DNA from 2 places in the Lysinibacillus sp. NPDC098008 genome. Region 2 is predicted to be linked to the other one. Evidence: riboswitches for the same ligand, from Rfam matches in the RefSeq annotation. Region 2 holds a riboswitch; the other holds the start of a gene.

Region 1 (8,216 bases), on a different contig from region 2:
AAATGGCTATCCATCTATTTTCGGTGAGGATAATATGGTGATTGCACATCCTACATTACCATCAGGTGAGGCTGTCAATGAAAGCTTCCTTCAGAAAATGTACGATAGTGCATCAGGTATATATGACTATACATATAATGGTGATAGCCGTATTATGTCCTTTAATACAAATGAATTAACAGGCTGGAAAATTTCAGGAACAATTTTTGCGAGTGAAATTGATGAGGCGGCTTCAACAATTTTATTCCATACAATGCTTGTGCTTGTAGCAGCCATTATTTTAAGTACCATTGTGTTTTATTTTGTGATGAGGGCTATTATTAGACCAATTAAAGCGCTAAAAGATAGCGCAATTACGATTAGCCAAGGCGACCTAACAGCAAGCGTTACCGTGACATCCACAGATGAAATTGGACAATTGGGGCAAGCCTTTAACGATATGCAGCAAAGTTTACGTACACTTATTCAAAAAATTGAGCAAAATGCAGAAGAGGTAGCATCCTCTGCTGAACAGCTTACAGCCAATGCCAATCAAACAAGCACTGCAACGGAAAAAGTAGCGATTGCCATTCAGGATGTTGCAACAAGTGCTGATTCGCAAACTGTCAATGCTAATAAAAGCGCAGAGTCGCTGCATGAGCTATCAACAGCTATTCTGTATATGGCAGAAATCTCCTCCACTGTTACAGACCTGACACAGGATGCAACATTACAAGCAGATGAGGGCGGACAAGCCGTTCAAAATACAAAAAATCAAATGCAATCTATTCATGCATCTGTAGCCGATTCGAATGCTAAAATTCAGACATTACACGAACGTTCACAGCAAATTACAGCGATTTTAGATGTTATTACAGGCATTGCTGACCAAACAAACTTACTGGCACTAAATGCAGCAATTGAAGCGGCAAGAGCAGGCGAGCATGGTAAAGGCTTTGCTGTAGTGGCAGATGAGGTGCGTAAGCTGGCTGAGCAGTCACAGGATTCAGCAAAGCAAATTTTTGAATTGATTCAAGGGATTCAACAGGAAACAGAGCAGTCAGTGAGTATTATGGCGAAGGTAACAGAGGATGTGCAGGCAGGCTTGCATATTTCGGATGAGGCGATTGCCAAATTCCAAGTGATACTGACAAGCATGAATGAAATTATGCCTCAAATGGAGGAGGCGTCCTCTGCCTCTGAGCAGATGTCTGCAAGTGTACAAGAGGTAGCGGCTGTTACAGAAAATTTAGCCTTAAGTGCGAAAGGCAATGCAGCCGCTTCAGAGGATGTAGCAGCCTCAACCGAGGAGCAATTAGCATCCATGGAAGAAATTAATGCCTCTGCGCAAGCACTAGCATCTATGGCAGATGAACTAAAGCAGCTTATTAGTCAGTTTAAATATTAATAGGAGGGGCGTCTGAAAAGTCGTTTTGAAACGCCCCCTTTGCGACGAGGATAGTGACAATGGATTGTGATTACCACAGGAGCAAGCATTGTTCGCGAATATTTAATATAGAAGCTGGGGCTGTCTGAAAAGATATATACTTTTCGGACAGCCCCTTGCGTGTTTGGTGGTGGGTAGTGCGCCAAAAACTGTATTTTCATATTAGCTGTAATATTTCATAGTCAAAAGCTATCTATGGGAACAGGTGATGTATTTTAACGTATAATAGATGATAGCATCATATTAGTGGGAGGCAGCATATGCGAGGTAAAGCAAGAGAACTAGGGATAACAATTGGTACATTACCAACAGGATCAAAAAATTGTATAACAGATGTTGCAGGTGTCCAAGTAGGTCATGTGACATTAGATCAGCCATTAGCTGCTCAAGGTGCATATGCATGTACAGGTGTGACAGCGATTTTGCCACATGATGGCAATTTATTTCAGCAGAAAGTGACAGCAGCAAGCTACGTGCTCAATGGCTTTGGCAAAACAACAGGGCTTGTGCAGGTGAATGAGCTTGGAGTGCTGGAATCGCCCATCATGCTAACAAATACATTGAGTGTGCCTGCTGTTACGCAGGGCACATTGCAATATATGCTTGAAGCAAATGAGGATATCGGTCTGACAACAGGAACCATTAATATTGTTGTAGGTGAATGCAATGATAGCTATTTAAATTCAATTCGCGCATGTGCCATTACACCTGAGCATGCAATGGAAGCCATTCGTACAGCTACCGATTCTACAGCGCAAGAAGGGGCAGTTGGGGCAGGGAAAGGGATGATGTGCTTTGGCTATAAAGGAGGAATTGGTGCATCTTCACGTCTTGTGAAGGTGGAACAAACGGATATTTGCTATACAGTAGGCTGTATGGTGCTTAGCAATTTTGGGCAAAGTGCCGATTTTTTAGCCCATCATTATCGTGCTTCTACTTCTCAACAGTCATCAACATTAGCACCAACAGATGGCTCCATTATGATTGTGCTTGCCACAGATGCACCACTGAGTAGTCGTCAATTAACGCGTGTTATTAAGCGTTGTGGAATAGGACTAGGCAGAACAGGCAGCCATTTTTCTCATGGTAGTGGTGATATTGTTATCGGCTTTACAACAGCACATCATATTCCACACACAACAGATCAGCTTATAGTAACACGTACACAACTACGTGAGGATCATCCAGTGATGAATCAACTATTTGCAGCAGCCGCTGAGGCTACAGAGGAGGCTATTATAAATTCACTATTTCAAGCACAAACAACAGTAGGACGGGATGGACATAAGGTGGAGGCTTATATGTATGAATCATGTGAAAAGTGACAAATAAAGGAGGGGAAGGATTGCTTCGTCCAAAGCCATTAAAAAAAGGGGATACGGTGGGGCTAATCAGTGTGTCAAGTGCTGTTCCACCCGAAAATGTAAAGCCTGCTATTGCCAGTGTTGAAAGGCTAGGATTCAAGGTTATTGCTGGGGAAACATGCTATGCGCAGCATGGCTATGTAGCAGGCACGGATCAGCTACGGGCAGCGGATGTACATCGTATGTTTCAAGACCCTACAATTGACGGGATTTTTTGTATACGTGGAGGCTATGGCGCGACAAAAATTTTAGCACAGCTCGATTTTGAAATGATCAAGGCGCATCCTAAAGTATTTGCGGGCTATAGTGATGTAACAGCTTTACATATTGCCTTTAATCAGCTTTGTGGCTTTATTACGTATCATACACCAATGCCATCCACGGAGTTTATCAAGCAGGAAATGGATATGTATACATGGCAATCATTTAAGCAGCAAACGATGGCAGTGGAACATATAAATGTGGAGAATCCAGCAGCACAGCCAATGACTACGCTTGTAGGGGGCAGTGCAGCAGGTTTGCTTACAGGGGGCAATCTAACATTAGTAACCGCATCACTTGGCACACCCTATGAAATTGATACAAAGGGAAAAATTTTATTTTTAGAGGATATTGATGAGAGCCCCCAGCGCATTGATCGAATGCTTACCCAGTTAAAGCTGGCAGGAAAGCTTGATGAGGCAGCAGGAATTTTATTAGGTGCTTGGACAAATTGTGGCACACAGTCTTCGTTACAAACTATTTTCCAGGAAATATTAGTGCCGTTAAGCAAGCCTATTATTGCCAATATTGCCTGTGGGCATTGCCTACCAACGATGTCATTGCCCTTAGGCGGCATGGTTGTGATGGATGCCGATCAGCCGCAAATTCAACTAAAAAAATGAACTATTACGAAATGTAATAGTTCAGAAGACCTTAATAATGATAAATATTTAGCTGCTGTCCTGCCTCTAAACGATCTGAACGTAGCTGATTCCATTGTTTAATTGATGTGACTTTAACATTATGAACTTCTGCAATCTGCATTAAGGAGTCACCATCAGCGACCGTAATCGTTTTCTTATCTTTAACAGGGCTATCATATTGCTGGAGGTCGTATTTGGCAATAAGGGCATTTAATTTTTCGTTGTATGATGAATCAGTGGCATAGGAGCCTGTTAGAAATTTTGTTGCCTCTGTGTAGGATGTTGTATTGCTTTTAAAGACGCCAGCATAAAAATTTTCATTCCAAGAAACCCCATTTCGCATTAGCTTTACATAATCTTGCATGGATGCCTCATAGGAAGGGTATTTCCGAAATTCAGCCATCACAGTTGAGAGCTTGCCTGAACCATCATCTTCAACGGTTTCAAGTGTGACAGAGTTGTTTTGATAGTTGCCTTTCATACCAAAAAGATTATAGTTAGGAGCGGAGCCAAGCCCACTTTGACCATGCTGACTTTCCAAAATAGCTTGGGCTATCATCACGGACGCATATAAATCATTTTTAGCACCAAGGTCCCGTGCAGTTTCAGCAATTGTGCCAATAAACTCTTCCACACTTGGACGATCATCAATCACAACAGGCTCTTCGATTTCAGGCTGATTGAATAGCTGTGTGACCATAAAAAATGAAAGACAGATCACAACAACTGTAACGATAAATCCTTTAACAAATTTAACTACATATTTCATAGCACTGCTTGATGTTGAGCGTGACAACATCTCCCTCCCTTCTATTAAAAATTTAGCTATCTCTCATTATTGCAGAGAGTGAAAGAGAAATAAAGTGAAACTACCAATCGGGTTTTTACAGGCTGTTAATACGGGATAAAGGGATGTACGATAGAATTACTCTCATTATTAATAAAACGCTATAACGATGGATTGGTTCCTTTGCTAGTGACAGAGCAGGTGTGCATATTTTGTATTGACGTGTTTCCAAATAGTTGATAGAATTTCGTATGTAAAACTTTCATAACAGAGGTTCATAGCTTATACCCTCTATAAAAAACTATGCATAGGATCATTTTTCCTCTTACATATGATATAGAAAATAGCTGAGCCTCTTTTAAAAGTTTTGTTGTACACAACTTTGAAGGAGGCTTTTTTTGATGTCTAGTCGTACAGAACAAGAAGGTTTAGGAGATTTAACATTGTTAGGCAATCAGCAGGTGAAATATCCAATGCAATATGCGCCAGAAGTGTTGGAGGCTGTGGATAGCTTACATACAGAGCGTGATTATTTTGTGAAATTTAATTGCCCAGAATTTACAAGCTTATGCCCAATTACACAGCAGCCTGATTTTGCGACAATGTATATTTCCTATATTCCAGATAAAAAATTGGTGGAAAGCAAGTCGTTGAAGCTGTACTTATTTAGCTTCCGCAATCATGGCGATTTTCATGAGGATTGTGTGAATATTATTATGAACGATTTAATTCAGCTATTAGACCCTCGCTATATCGAGGTGTGGGGCAAATTTACGCCGCGTGGAGGCATTTCAATTGACCCGTGGTGCAACTATGGTCGTCCTGGGACAAAATATGAAAAAATTGCGGACCATCGCTTAATAAATCACGATTTATATCCAGAGAAAATTGATAATCGTTAAGATAAAGAGGTTTTTAGCAACCCTCTGAAAAAAACTAAGAAAAGAGGCTTTATGATGAAAAAGGAAAAAGCCATCGTTGTATTTAGCGGCGGGCAGGATAGCACAACTTGTTTATTTTGGGCATTGCAGCAATTTGGTGAAGTGGAGGCGGTGACATTTGATTACGGACAAAACCATCGTTTAGAAATTGACTGTGCCAAAAACATCGCACAACAGCTTGGTGTTAAGCACCATATTTTAGATATGTCATTATTAAATCAGCTTGCGGCTAGCGCATTAACACGTGAGGATATTAACATTGAGGAAGGACAAGATGGTGAGCTGCCATCAACCTTTGTACCGGGGCGCAATTTGCTATTTTTATCCTTCGCAGGTGTACTGGCAAGCCAAGTTGGAGCAAAGCATCTTGTGACGGGTGTTTGTGAAACCGATTTTAGCGGCTATCCTGATTGCCGAGATCAGTTTGTAAAAGCATTCAATGTAACGCTTAATTTAGCGATGGATGAGCCATTTGTTTTACATACGCCATTAATGTGGCTTGACAAAGCACAGGCGTGGGCATTAGCGGATGAGCTTGATGCATTCGACTTTGTGCGAGAGCAAACACTCACTTGCTATAACGGTGTTGTGGCAGATGGCTGTGGAGAATGTCCGGCATGTAAGCTGCGGCAAAACGGGCTACAAAGCTATTTAGCGACGAAAGCGGGGCAAGAAGCATGAGAATTTTTTGTTATTTAGCTTCGATTGTGATTGCTAATGTTGTGACAGCGCGTTTTGCACCGTTGGAAATGGGCATGTTTATCGTGCCGATAGGGACATTTTTTGTTGGAGCAACATTTATATTCCGTGACCTTGTACAAAATAAATATGGACGTAAAAAAACATATTTCTTTATTTTCATTGCATTATTTTTATCCGCTGCTGTATCGTTTTCCTTAGGTGATACATTGATGATTGTGGCAGCATCAGCGCTGTCGTTTATTATTTCTGAAACAGCAGATACTGAAATTTATACACGCTTGAAGCTTCCAATGGCTTGGCGTGTGCTTTACAGCGGTACTGTAGGAGGGCTGCTTGATTCAACGGTTTTCGTTATTGTTGGGCTAAGCCCACTTGGTGCGGGCTTTCTTCCGTGGGCAGCCGTACCTGCAGCAATTGTTGGACAAATCATCGTCAAAACAGCGCTGCAACTAGTTGGTGTATGGGTCATTGTCCAAGGACAGGCATTGCGTGAGAAACGACTGGCTTAAAAAGAGGATGTGTTCAGAGAGAAATTCTGACACATCCTTTTTCCTATTTAGTAAGAGCCAAGTCGGGCACAAGCATGGGTCCATAAAAAATGGTATTATGTACCTTTAAAGTGATCAACTATTGAAAGGAAGTTTGTATTGAATACAATTTTTAGCGTCACACAAAAACAATTATATGATTTTTTATTAAATGTAGCGCCTGTACGACCTGTTTTTATATGGGGAGCACCGGGTATTGGAAAATCAGCAATCGTTGAAAATTTTGCAAGTGAATTAGGCTTGCCATGTGTTTCTTTATTGGGCAGTCAGCTAGCGCCTGAGGATATTATTGGGGTTCCGCAAATTAAGGATGGCCATAGTGTTTTCTGTCCACCGAAAATGATTGCTCGAAATGAGCCTTATTGTCTTTTTTTAGATGAATTAAATGCTTGCTCACAGGAGGTACAAAAGGCATTTTATAGCTTGATTCATGAGCAAAGGATCGGTGAGTTTATTTTACCAGAGGGAACGATTGTCATTGGAGCGGGCAATCGAGCACAGGATAGTGCCATAGTCAAGCCAATGTCCTCTGCATTAATCAATCGCATGGTGCATGTGCAGCTAAGAGCCTCTCATCGAGATTGGCTAGAATGGGCTTATGCACATGAAATTCATCCATATGTGATTGAATATATTCAAATGCGTCCAGATCATTTATGGAGTGAGCCGCCAAAAACCGAGGAGCCCTTCTCCACACCACGCTCGTGGCATATGCTAAGCGATTGCCTCTATGCCTATGGGAAGAGCTTAGGAGAAACAGATATTGATATTTTAGCAAGTAGCTGTTTATCGCCACATACGGCAAGTCAGTTTAAAGCCTTTATCAAACAAATACAAAGCAAATATGATTTAGCAAAAATTATTAATGGTGAACTACGTTGGCCAGATCAGCCTGATGAAAGAGATTTATTGTATTTTATGGCACAATCCTTGCGTGCCCAGCTTATCAAGGAGCTGCCAAATGAACATACAACATTAAAGGCGAATCAACGACAGCTTGCCTTTCGTGCCAAGGATTTAATCAAGGACCTATCAGCCATTAGCTTAGAAATTGCACAAATGGTTGTAGCAGAGCAGAAGGGTGAGGCACTGCCTGCATGGTTTATGCTAGAGGTGATTAGAGATTTACCACGTTTGGTCGCTAAAAAGGATGGGTAATAGATGGCGAAAAAAAGGAAAGCTGCACAGCAGGAACATAAAAATAGTAAAAATATTGCGCTTGGACATGCCATTGTAGCTGAGCATCCACTATTTGCGGCGCTTTGTCATGCCGTTTATTTGCAATATGAAAGTATGCCGCAAAAAGATTGGGCTTACGTGACAAGCACAGGCATGATTAGTGTCAATCAGGATCAAAAAGGACAGCCAAATGAATGGGCCTATGTGATTGCCCATTGCTTATTGCATCTTGGCTTATCCCATCATCAGCCGAAAGAACAGCCTGAATTATGGAATATTGCCTGTGATTGCTATATTACAAAATTTTTAGCAGAGCTAAAATTTGGGCAAGCACCGAAGGAGATGAATGAGCCGCTTTTTGAAT
Region 2 (8,216 bases):
TTATCTGTAATAATATAGAAAGCATCTACTTTACCAATTAACGATTCTGTAGCCTGCTTAACATCCGCTGAAGTAGCTGCTGATGCTTCTTCTACTGTTAAGCCTTGCTCATCCATCACCTTTTTCACTTCCGTTACTTGTGCAACAGAGTTTTGTTCACCAGCATTGTAAACCATACCTACTTTTTCCGCGCCAAGCTCTTTGAAGAATGCTACTGTTTTAGCAATTGTTTCAGGATGTAAATCAATTGTACCTGTCACATTTTTCCCTGGCTTCTCCATTGATTCAATTAGCTCTGCGCCAATAGCATCTGTAACAGATGTAAAAATAATTGGAATATCACTTGTAGCTGTTGCTGCTGCTTGAGCAGAAGGTGTAGAGTTTGCAAAAATTAAATCAACATCTGCTCCTACTAAATTGTTTGCAATAGTAGAGTTAAGGCTGTTATCACCTTGTGCAATTTGTGCATCATACTCAACCTTTAAGCCGGCATCATCAATCGCCTTTTTAAAACCTTCTGTTGCAGCATTTAATGATGGATGCTCTACAATTTGTGTAATCCCGATTTTATATGTTGTTTCTGCTGCTTTCTCACTTTCACTTGCGTTATTTTTTTCATCTCCACTTGAATCAGATGAACCAGAGCCACCATTGCCACATGCAGCTAATAGTAAAACTAATCCAAACAATAGGAATGAAAACTTTTTCATATTGCTTTTCACAAATAATCCCCCCGACTATCTCTCAAATATCTATCACACTTTATCTAAACAAAGTGTGAATGTATCGCTATATTATCGTTAATTACTAAGCTTCGTCAACAACATTATGAATGTTCTGACTTTTAAATTTGACAAAATATTTTAGTTTTTTTATCAATTTGTCGCTTTAAACTGCTAAATTGCGCTATTTTTAATAATTGTTGACCTTTTTTATCTCCTAAAAATTTTTTATGACAATTTTGCGACAATAGATAATTAAAGAACATATATTTGACTTTCTATAGGTATTTATACTAAAATATTAGTTTGTGTAAAAGCACCGTGGTTCGAGAACCTCCCACGAAAAAAAACTAAGGAGAAATGCATTATGAAGATAAAATTTTTAGCAGCAAGTGGTATTATTGCGGCATTATATATTGCTGTCACAATGCTTGTTGCGCCGTTTGGCTTTACAGAGGTACAGTTCCGCATATCAGAGATTTTTAACCATTTAGTAGCCTTTAATCCACGCTTTGCCGTAGGAATCATTATTGGTGTATTTATTTCCAATCTGTTCTCACCGCTTGGCGTTTACGATTTAGTCTTTGGTGTTGGTCATTCTATCATTACACTTGGACTGTTTATTGTAATCTGTAAATTTGTTAAAAATATATGGGCACGTTTAATTATCAATACATTGTTATTTACATGCACAATGTTTATTATTGCCTTTGAGCTGAATCTAGCTTTAGAGCTTCCATTCTTCTGGACTTGGCTAACTGTTGCAGCAGGCGAGTTTGTTGTGCTAGCCGTTGGAGCCCCAATTATGTATATTTTAAATAAACGCCTTCATTTCGAACATTTGATTTAACAGACGAGTCTTTGTAGATTCGTCTTTTTTTGGCTTGACACTATTCTGAATATACTCTACAATTCTTTCTAAACTAAATGCGAGGAAGAAGAATAGTAGCAAGCATTGTTACTTTAAGAGAGCTGGTGGACGGTGCAAACCAGTAGTACAAACTTGTGAATGGACTTCAGAGCAGCCTTATTAAATGCAAGGCCGAATCACTCCCCGTTATCGGAGTAAAAGCGCGCAAAAAATTGCGAATAAAGGTGGCACCACGGTTACTCGTCCTTTGAATAAGGGATTGGAGTGACTTTTTTTATGGAAAAAAGTGTAGAGGAGTCGAGTAAAGATGAGTACAGTAACAGAAAAGGCAGGATATTTTGGTGAATTCGGTGGAAGCTTTGTACCAGAGGAGCTTCAGCATGTCTTAAATATTTTAGATGAGAACTTCCAGAAATTTAAAGATGATAGTGATTTTAAGCAAGAGCTAGATTATTATTTCCGCGAATATGTAGGGCGTAAATCCCCTCTTTATTTTGCAGAAAATTTAACAAAGCAATTAGGTGGCGCAAAAATTTATTTAAAGCGGGAAGACCTAAATCATACAGGCTCACATAAAATCAACAATGTATTAGGACAAATTTTATTAGCAAAGCGTATGGGGGCAAACCGTGTAATTGCCGAAACAGGCGCTGGTCAGCACGGTGTAGCAACAGCTACAGCTTGTGCTATGTTTGGCATGGATTGCACGATCTATATGGGGCTAGAGGATACAAAACGTCAAGCGTTAAATGTGTTTCGGATGGAGCTGCTTGGTGCAAAGGTTGTGGCTGTCGATAAAGGGCAAGGGCGACTAAAAGATGCGGTAGATGAAGCATTCGCAGATTTAGTAGAAAACTATAAGACAACCTTCTATTTACTAGGCTCTGCGGTTGGGCCACATCCCTTCCCTTCAATGGTGAAGCATTTCCAATCGGTGATTAGTCGGGAAAGTCGCGAGCAAATTTTAGAAAAGGAAGGTAAACTACCAACAGCTGTACTTGCTTGTGTTGGCGGTGGCAGTAATGCAATTGGTTCATTTGCTGAGTATATTGCAGATGAAGCTGTTCGTCTTATCGGTATAGAGCCAGATAAAGCGGCTACATTAAATGAAGGAACACCAGGTACACTGCACGGCTTTAAATGCTTAGTGTTGCAGGATAGCGAAGGTAATCCGCTACCAACCTATTCAATTGCTGCTGGCTTAGATTATCCAGGTGCAGGACCTGAGCATAGCCATTTAAAAACAATTGGACGTGCTGAATATGTTACTGTTTCGAATGAGGAAGTGCTAGAGGCATTTCAGGTGCTTTCAAAGGTTGAGGGGATCATCCCTGCTCTTGAAAGCTCGCATGCTGTAGCGCATGCACTAAAACTAGCCCCAACTTTATCTTCTGAAGAAAGTATTATTATTAATATTTCAGGTCGTGGCGATAAAGATGTGGAGCAAGTTTTCCATATGTTAAATCAATAACTATAGAACAGAGCGACTTCCCGTTAAAGGAAATCGCTCTTTTTTATCCAAATTATGAAATGGCTTTTTTATGCAGTTTAATTTTTAGTTTTTCTAGCATATCTGCAGTCATTCTAGCTAAATCATACTCTGCTTTAAAGCTCCACTCATTTTGAGCTGCTTCGATATTTAAAGAATTTGGCCAGCTATCTGCAATAGCTTGACGTACTGGATCAACATCATACCCCATTGTAAAATGTGGTAAATGCTTTTTAATTTCTGCAGCTAGCTGTGACGGTTCAAAGCTCATCGCTGTAATATTAAATGCATTGCGATGAACTAATTTGCTGCCATCTGCCTCCATTAAATCTACAATCGCCTGCAATGCATCTGGCATATACATCATATCCATATACGTGCCCTCTTGAATATAAGATGTATATTTACCTTGTTCAATGGCTTCATAGAAAATTTCTACCGCATAATCCGTTGTCCCGCCACCTGGAGGTGTTACATAAGAAATTAAGCCAGGGAAGCGTACCCCGCGTGTATCTACACCAAAACGATTAAAATAATAATCACATAATAATTCACCTGCTACTTTATTGACCCCATACATTGTTGTTGGTCGTTGCAGTGTATCTTGTGGTGTATTTTCCTTTGGTGTAGATGGACCAAATGCACCTATTGAGCTTGGCGTGAAAAATTGCATATTTAGCTCGCGCGATACCTCTAAAGCATTCATTAATCCACCCATATTTAAGTTCCAAGCTAATAACGGATTACGCTCAGCAGTAGCGGATAATAATGCCGCTAGATGCATCATCGTATCTGCACCAAAGCCCTTTGCTAAATCATGCATTCTTTGTCCATCTGTCACATCCAATACTTCAAATGGTCCCTTAGTATATTCAAGCTTTCGAATATCTGTAGCAAGCACATTGTCCTCTCCATAAATACTACGAAGTTTTTCTACAAGTTCAGAACCAATTTGACCAAGTGCTCCAGTAACCATAATTTTTTTCATTTCTCAAAACCTCCACATATGAACAAATGTACTTTCCACAAGCACAAAAATATATCCATAAACATTGATTTAATAACAATTCTATTGAAATCAATTATAATGTGTTCGTTTTGAAAATACAACCATTATATTATTAATATCTATAAAAAGAACACACAATCCCTTATCATCTAGTATATGAATACTTAAAAATCTTGTGCTACAAAAAGCTCTAAAATACAATTGTACACTTCAAAAGGACAAATATATATATTTTATTAACAAAATTTGCACGAAAAAAAGAAATCTTCTTTGCAGCTCTTTACAAAGAAAATTTCTTTTCACCTAAGTGTTTATATTGAAAATCGCTTTACTGCTAGTTGTAATACTTTTGAAACTTTACGCAGTTCTTTAATATAATTATGGAATTGCTGCTGGGCTGTTAACTGCTCGGCTGTTAAGGCAGCAACATGCTTTGTTGACTGCGCATTTGTATTGGATAATGATGTTAGCATTACCGCATCCTCACTAACCGTTTTGGTATGATGGGCAATCTCCTGAACAGTGCTAGATACTTCCATTATATAAGGCTTAATTGTATGTACTTTTTCTAAAATTTGCGCAAAGCTTGATGCTGTTTGTCCTGTTACAGCAACCCCCTTTTCAGTAGCTGCTAGCACACCTGCCATCATTTGCACTGCATAATTTGAATCTACATGAATGTTTTGTACAACGGCTGTAATTGTTTGTGTGGACTGGACTGTTTGCTCTGCCAGCTTGCGTACTTCATTTGCTACAACTGCAAAGCCTTTGCCATGCTCCCCTGCTCTAGCAGCCTCAATAGATGCATTTAATGCTAATAAATTTGTTTGCGCTGTTATTTTTTCTATTACTTCTATCATTTGATCAATCGAGGAGGCTCGTTCAACGAGATTCGATATAGCTGTATTGGATTTTTCAACTGCCTGCTTAATTACCTGCATTTGCGTTAAGTTTGCTTGTACAATATCCGTGCCGCTTTCTGCATCTTGAGCTGTTTTGTATGCAAAGCTTTCAACCACCTGAACTTTCTCTAAAATAACTTGAACATCATTTAAAACTTCCTCTAAAGAAGCTGTATTAGATGCCAATTTGCTTGTAGAGGCGGCTGTAGAATCTGATATTGATTGTACATCCTTTGCTATCTTAATAGTTGTTGTGGATGATTGCTCTGAGGAGTCCTGTAATTTCCCTGTCATTTTCTCCACTTCATAAGCACTATCTGTTACTGTATGTAGCAAGCGTTTTACCTCTGTTGTCATTTGATTGTAAGACATTGCAACTTCTCCAAGCTCATCATGGGCAACATAGCTTGCATTTGCTGTGAAATCGCCTTGTTCAGCCCGTTTTAACAATGCCTTCAATTGACGTGTTGGTACATTCACAGCCTTTGTTGCAATTAAACCAATAATAATGACTAGTAGCGCGACCGTTACACATACTCCACCTAATAGCCAATACCCAAACTGCACATCCCTTTGATATGTTTGTTGTTGTGTTTTTGCTCGTTGAACTAAATAGTTCTGTGTTTCTTCTAGTAATGTATGGCTCTCTTGACTAATTGGTAAAAATGACTGTGTATAAAATTGTTCATGCTCATCTTTATGAAGTTGCTGATAGTCTTTCATTAATTCTTCCTGCTGTGCTAGTAAAGATTTATACTTTTTAATTTGATGGCTCATTTTTTTATCTATATCTTGGCTTGCTAAACGCTCTAAAGGCTGATCCATATTTTTCAAAATAGCCACCACTTCTTGATAGGCCCCCTGTGAATCGACCATCCAATCTAATTGACGCTGTGACTCCTCTAGCTCATTAAGCCATCCCATTGGAATAAGCCCTTGTGTATAGCTCTCACTTGCATGCCATGACATTTTCCTTAAATAATCAACGCTAAATATACCTATCAAAATATTCGATAACACACAAACAATCATCAGTATCACTAATTTGTCCTTTACCTTTATAAAACGAAACAAATGCATGATTTTTCGGCTCCTTCTCCAACTCTCACCACTAATCATAGTCTGGATATATAAAGCCAGTGTTATATTTTTGTAAAGACTACGCAAAGAATTAAGAACTTATACCCATCATCTAGGTCATTTACTCTAACATCAAGCAGTGCCATATTTTTTAATTTATTGGTATTCAGCTACTAATATTCGCAACCTTCCACACATTGCCACCGTTTATACTATTAGTGTATATAGGAGGTGTTATATTTGACGCAATTGAAAAGATTGGATGGAAGCTTAGTTGCGGCGCTTCTTCTACTTGGTGGTATTAGCTGCCTTTTTGTCTATTCAAGCAGTACCAATTTTGAGCAATACGCAAGCTCTTTTATCATAAAGCAATTTATATTTTATGGCATTGGGTTTGCAATGATGTTCGCCATATCCTTACTTGATATTGAACAGCTAAAGAAGATTGGTTGGCCGTTTTATGGATTGATTGTCGCACTTACTGCTGGGCTAATTATTGCCCCTGAAAGTATAGCCCGAACAATTAATCAGGCTAAATCATGGTATCAAATACCGTTTTTAGGCTCGCTACAGCCCTCTGAATTTTTAAAATTTGCTTTTTTAATTGTCGTTAGTAAGGTGATTATTGCGCATCAAGAGAAAAATACACGCCCCTCCTATTTAGCAGACCTATGGCTATTAGTAAAAATCGGATTGATTGTCCTTCCTCCCACATTTCTTGTCTATCGGCAGCCTGATACAGGAATGGTGATGCTCTATATGGCAATGATTTTACCAATGATATTCTTTTCAGGTATTCAACGGAAGCTACTTGTTATTTTTACTGCTATTCCCGTAGTAATGCTCAGTACAGTTATTGTACTTTATATAAGATTTAATGAATTTTTTACGGAGAAAATTTTAGGAGCCCTATCTGGACATCAGGTTTCTCGTATTTATGGCTGGCTACAGCCTTATGAGTATGTAGATTCCTCATTCCAAGTACGGCAAGGCTTTTTAGCGATAGGGTCTGGAGAAATGGCTGGAAAGGGTTACTTAAATAATGATGTTTATGTGCCTGAAAAGCACACAGATTTTATTTTCTCAGCGATTGCTGAGGAATTCGGCTTTATTGGTGGAGCATTTGTTATTATTCTTCTATTCTTTGTCATCTATCGAATTGTATTAATTACAGTTGAGGCAAAAGATCCATTTATGACACTAATGGGAGCTGGTATTTCAAGCTTATTAGCCTTCCAAATTACACAAAATATCGGTATGACAATTGGACTTTTACCGGTTACAGGTGTAACATTACCATTTTTAAGCTATGGCGGAAGCTCACTGTTATCAAATTTTATGCTTATCGGCATTGTAATGATTATTCATAAATCTTATAAAGGCTATATGTTTAAGAACTTAGGAGATGACAAGTAAATGAACACAAGAATGCGATTATTGCTACTATTAGCTGGTGGTAGTTTGTTGCTATTAATTCTTCGTCTTGCCTTTCTTATGCTGTAACACAAAAAAGGTTTCTTAAGTGCTAAACCTAAGAAACCTCGCCTTTTAACCAAACCCTACATTCTATTATTCAAAATCTAACTCTTTTTTAGGAAGAATAGGGCTAGACTCCTCTACTGGCTTCACTAATTTTTTCCGCTGTGTCACTAAATAGAAAAACATAACAACAGCAACAACAACACATGTAAATAAAATTTGCGAGCGCATGGAATCAATAAAGAACATTGCAATTAATAATGCAGTTGTAGCTAGTATTGTGAAATACGTTAAATAAGGGAACAACCACATTTTCACCTTTAACAGTTCAGGATTTTCCTTTTCAATTTTTCGTCGCATTTTTAATTGTGAGAAAGCAATAATTAAGTAAAGAATTAATGTAATCGCACTACAAGAGCTTAGTAAAAACATAAATACTTTATCTGGTGATACATAATTCATAATAACGGCAATATAGGAGAAAAATGTTGCTGCTAATATGGCATTCACAGGTGCACCATTTTTATTTAATTTCAAAAATGCTTTTGGTGCTTCCCCTTTCTCTGCTAGAGAAAAGACCATACGTGATGTTGCATAAAGCGCTGAGTTTAAGCATGATAACACAGCTGTTAAAACAACAAAATTCATAATTTGCGCCGCAGCA

The links. Region 2 has a riboswitch for preQ1 ahead of ACIQVU_RS12120 (QueT transporter family protein). Riboswitches for the same ligand answer to the same signal wherever they lie in the genome.
Region 1: it holds a riboswitch for preQ1, as region 2 does, so the genes downstream of both, queF (preQ(1) synthase) here and ACIQVU_RS12120 (QueT transporter family protein) in region 2, are expected to answer to the same signal.

The regions. Positions count from the first base shown of each region.
Region 1 is NZ_JBIWBA010000010.1:60,493-68,708, forward strand. Features, by position in the region: gene ACIQVU_RS10760 (methyl-accepting chemotaxis protein) at 1-1,387, shown strand, start outside; gene ACIQVU_RS10765 (DmpA family aminopeptidase) at 1,687-2,751, shown strand; gene ACIQVU_RS10770 (S66 peptidase family protein) at 2,772-3,674, shown strand; gene ACIQVU_RS10775 (glucosaminidase domain-containing protein) at 3,706-4,491, opposite strand; PreQ1 riboswitch class I at 4,747-4,793, shown strand; gene queF (preQ(1) synthase) at 4,884-5,384, shown strand; gene queC (7-cyano-7-deazaguanine synthase QueC) at 5,439-6,104, shown strand; gene ACIQVU_RS10790 (VUT family protein) at 6,101-6,634, shown strand; gene ACIQVU_RS10795 (AAA family ATPase) at 6,773-7,831, shown strand; gene ACIQVU_RS10800 (DUF2201 family putative metallopeptidase) at 7,835-8,216, shown strand, end outside.
Region 2 is NZ_JBIWBA010000013.1:16,525-24,740, reverse strand. Features, by position in the region: gene ACIQVU_RS12125 (ABC transporter substrate-binding protein) at 1-722, opposite strand, end outside; PreQ1 riboswitch class I at 1,038-1,082, shown strand; gene ACIQVU_RS12120 (QueT transporter family protein) at 1,090-1,572, shown strand; T-box leader at 1,646-1,844, shown strand; gene trpB (tryptophan synthase subunit beta) at 1,901-3,064, shown strand; gene ACIQVU_RS12110 (L-threonine 3-dehydrogenase) at 3,117-4,070, opposite strand; gene ACIQVU_RS12105 (HAMP domain-containing methyl-accepting chemotaxis protein) at 4,403-6,073, opposite strand; gene ACIQVU_RS12100 (FtsW/RodA/SpoVE family cell cycle protein) at 6,314-7,489, shown strand; gene ACIQVU_RS12095 (amino acid permease) at 7,643-8,216, opposite strand, start outside.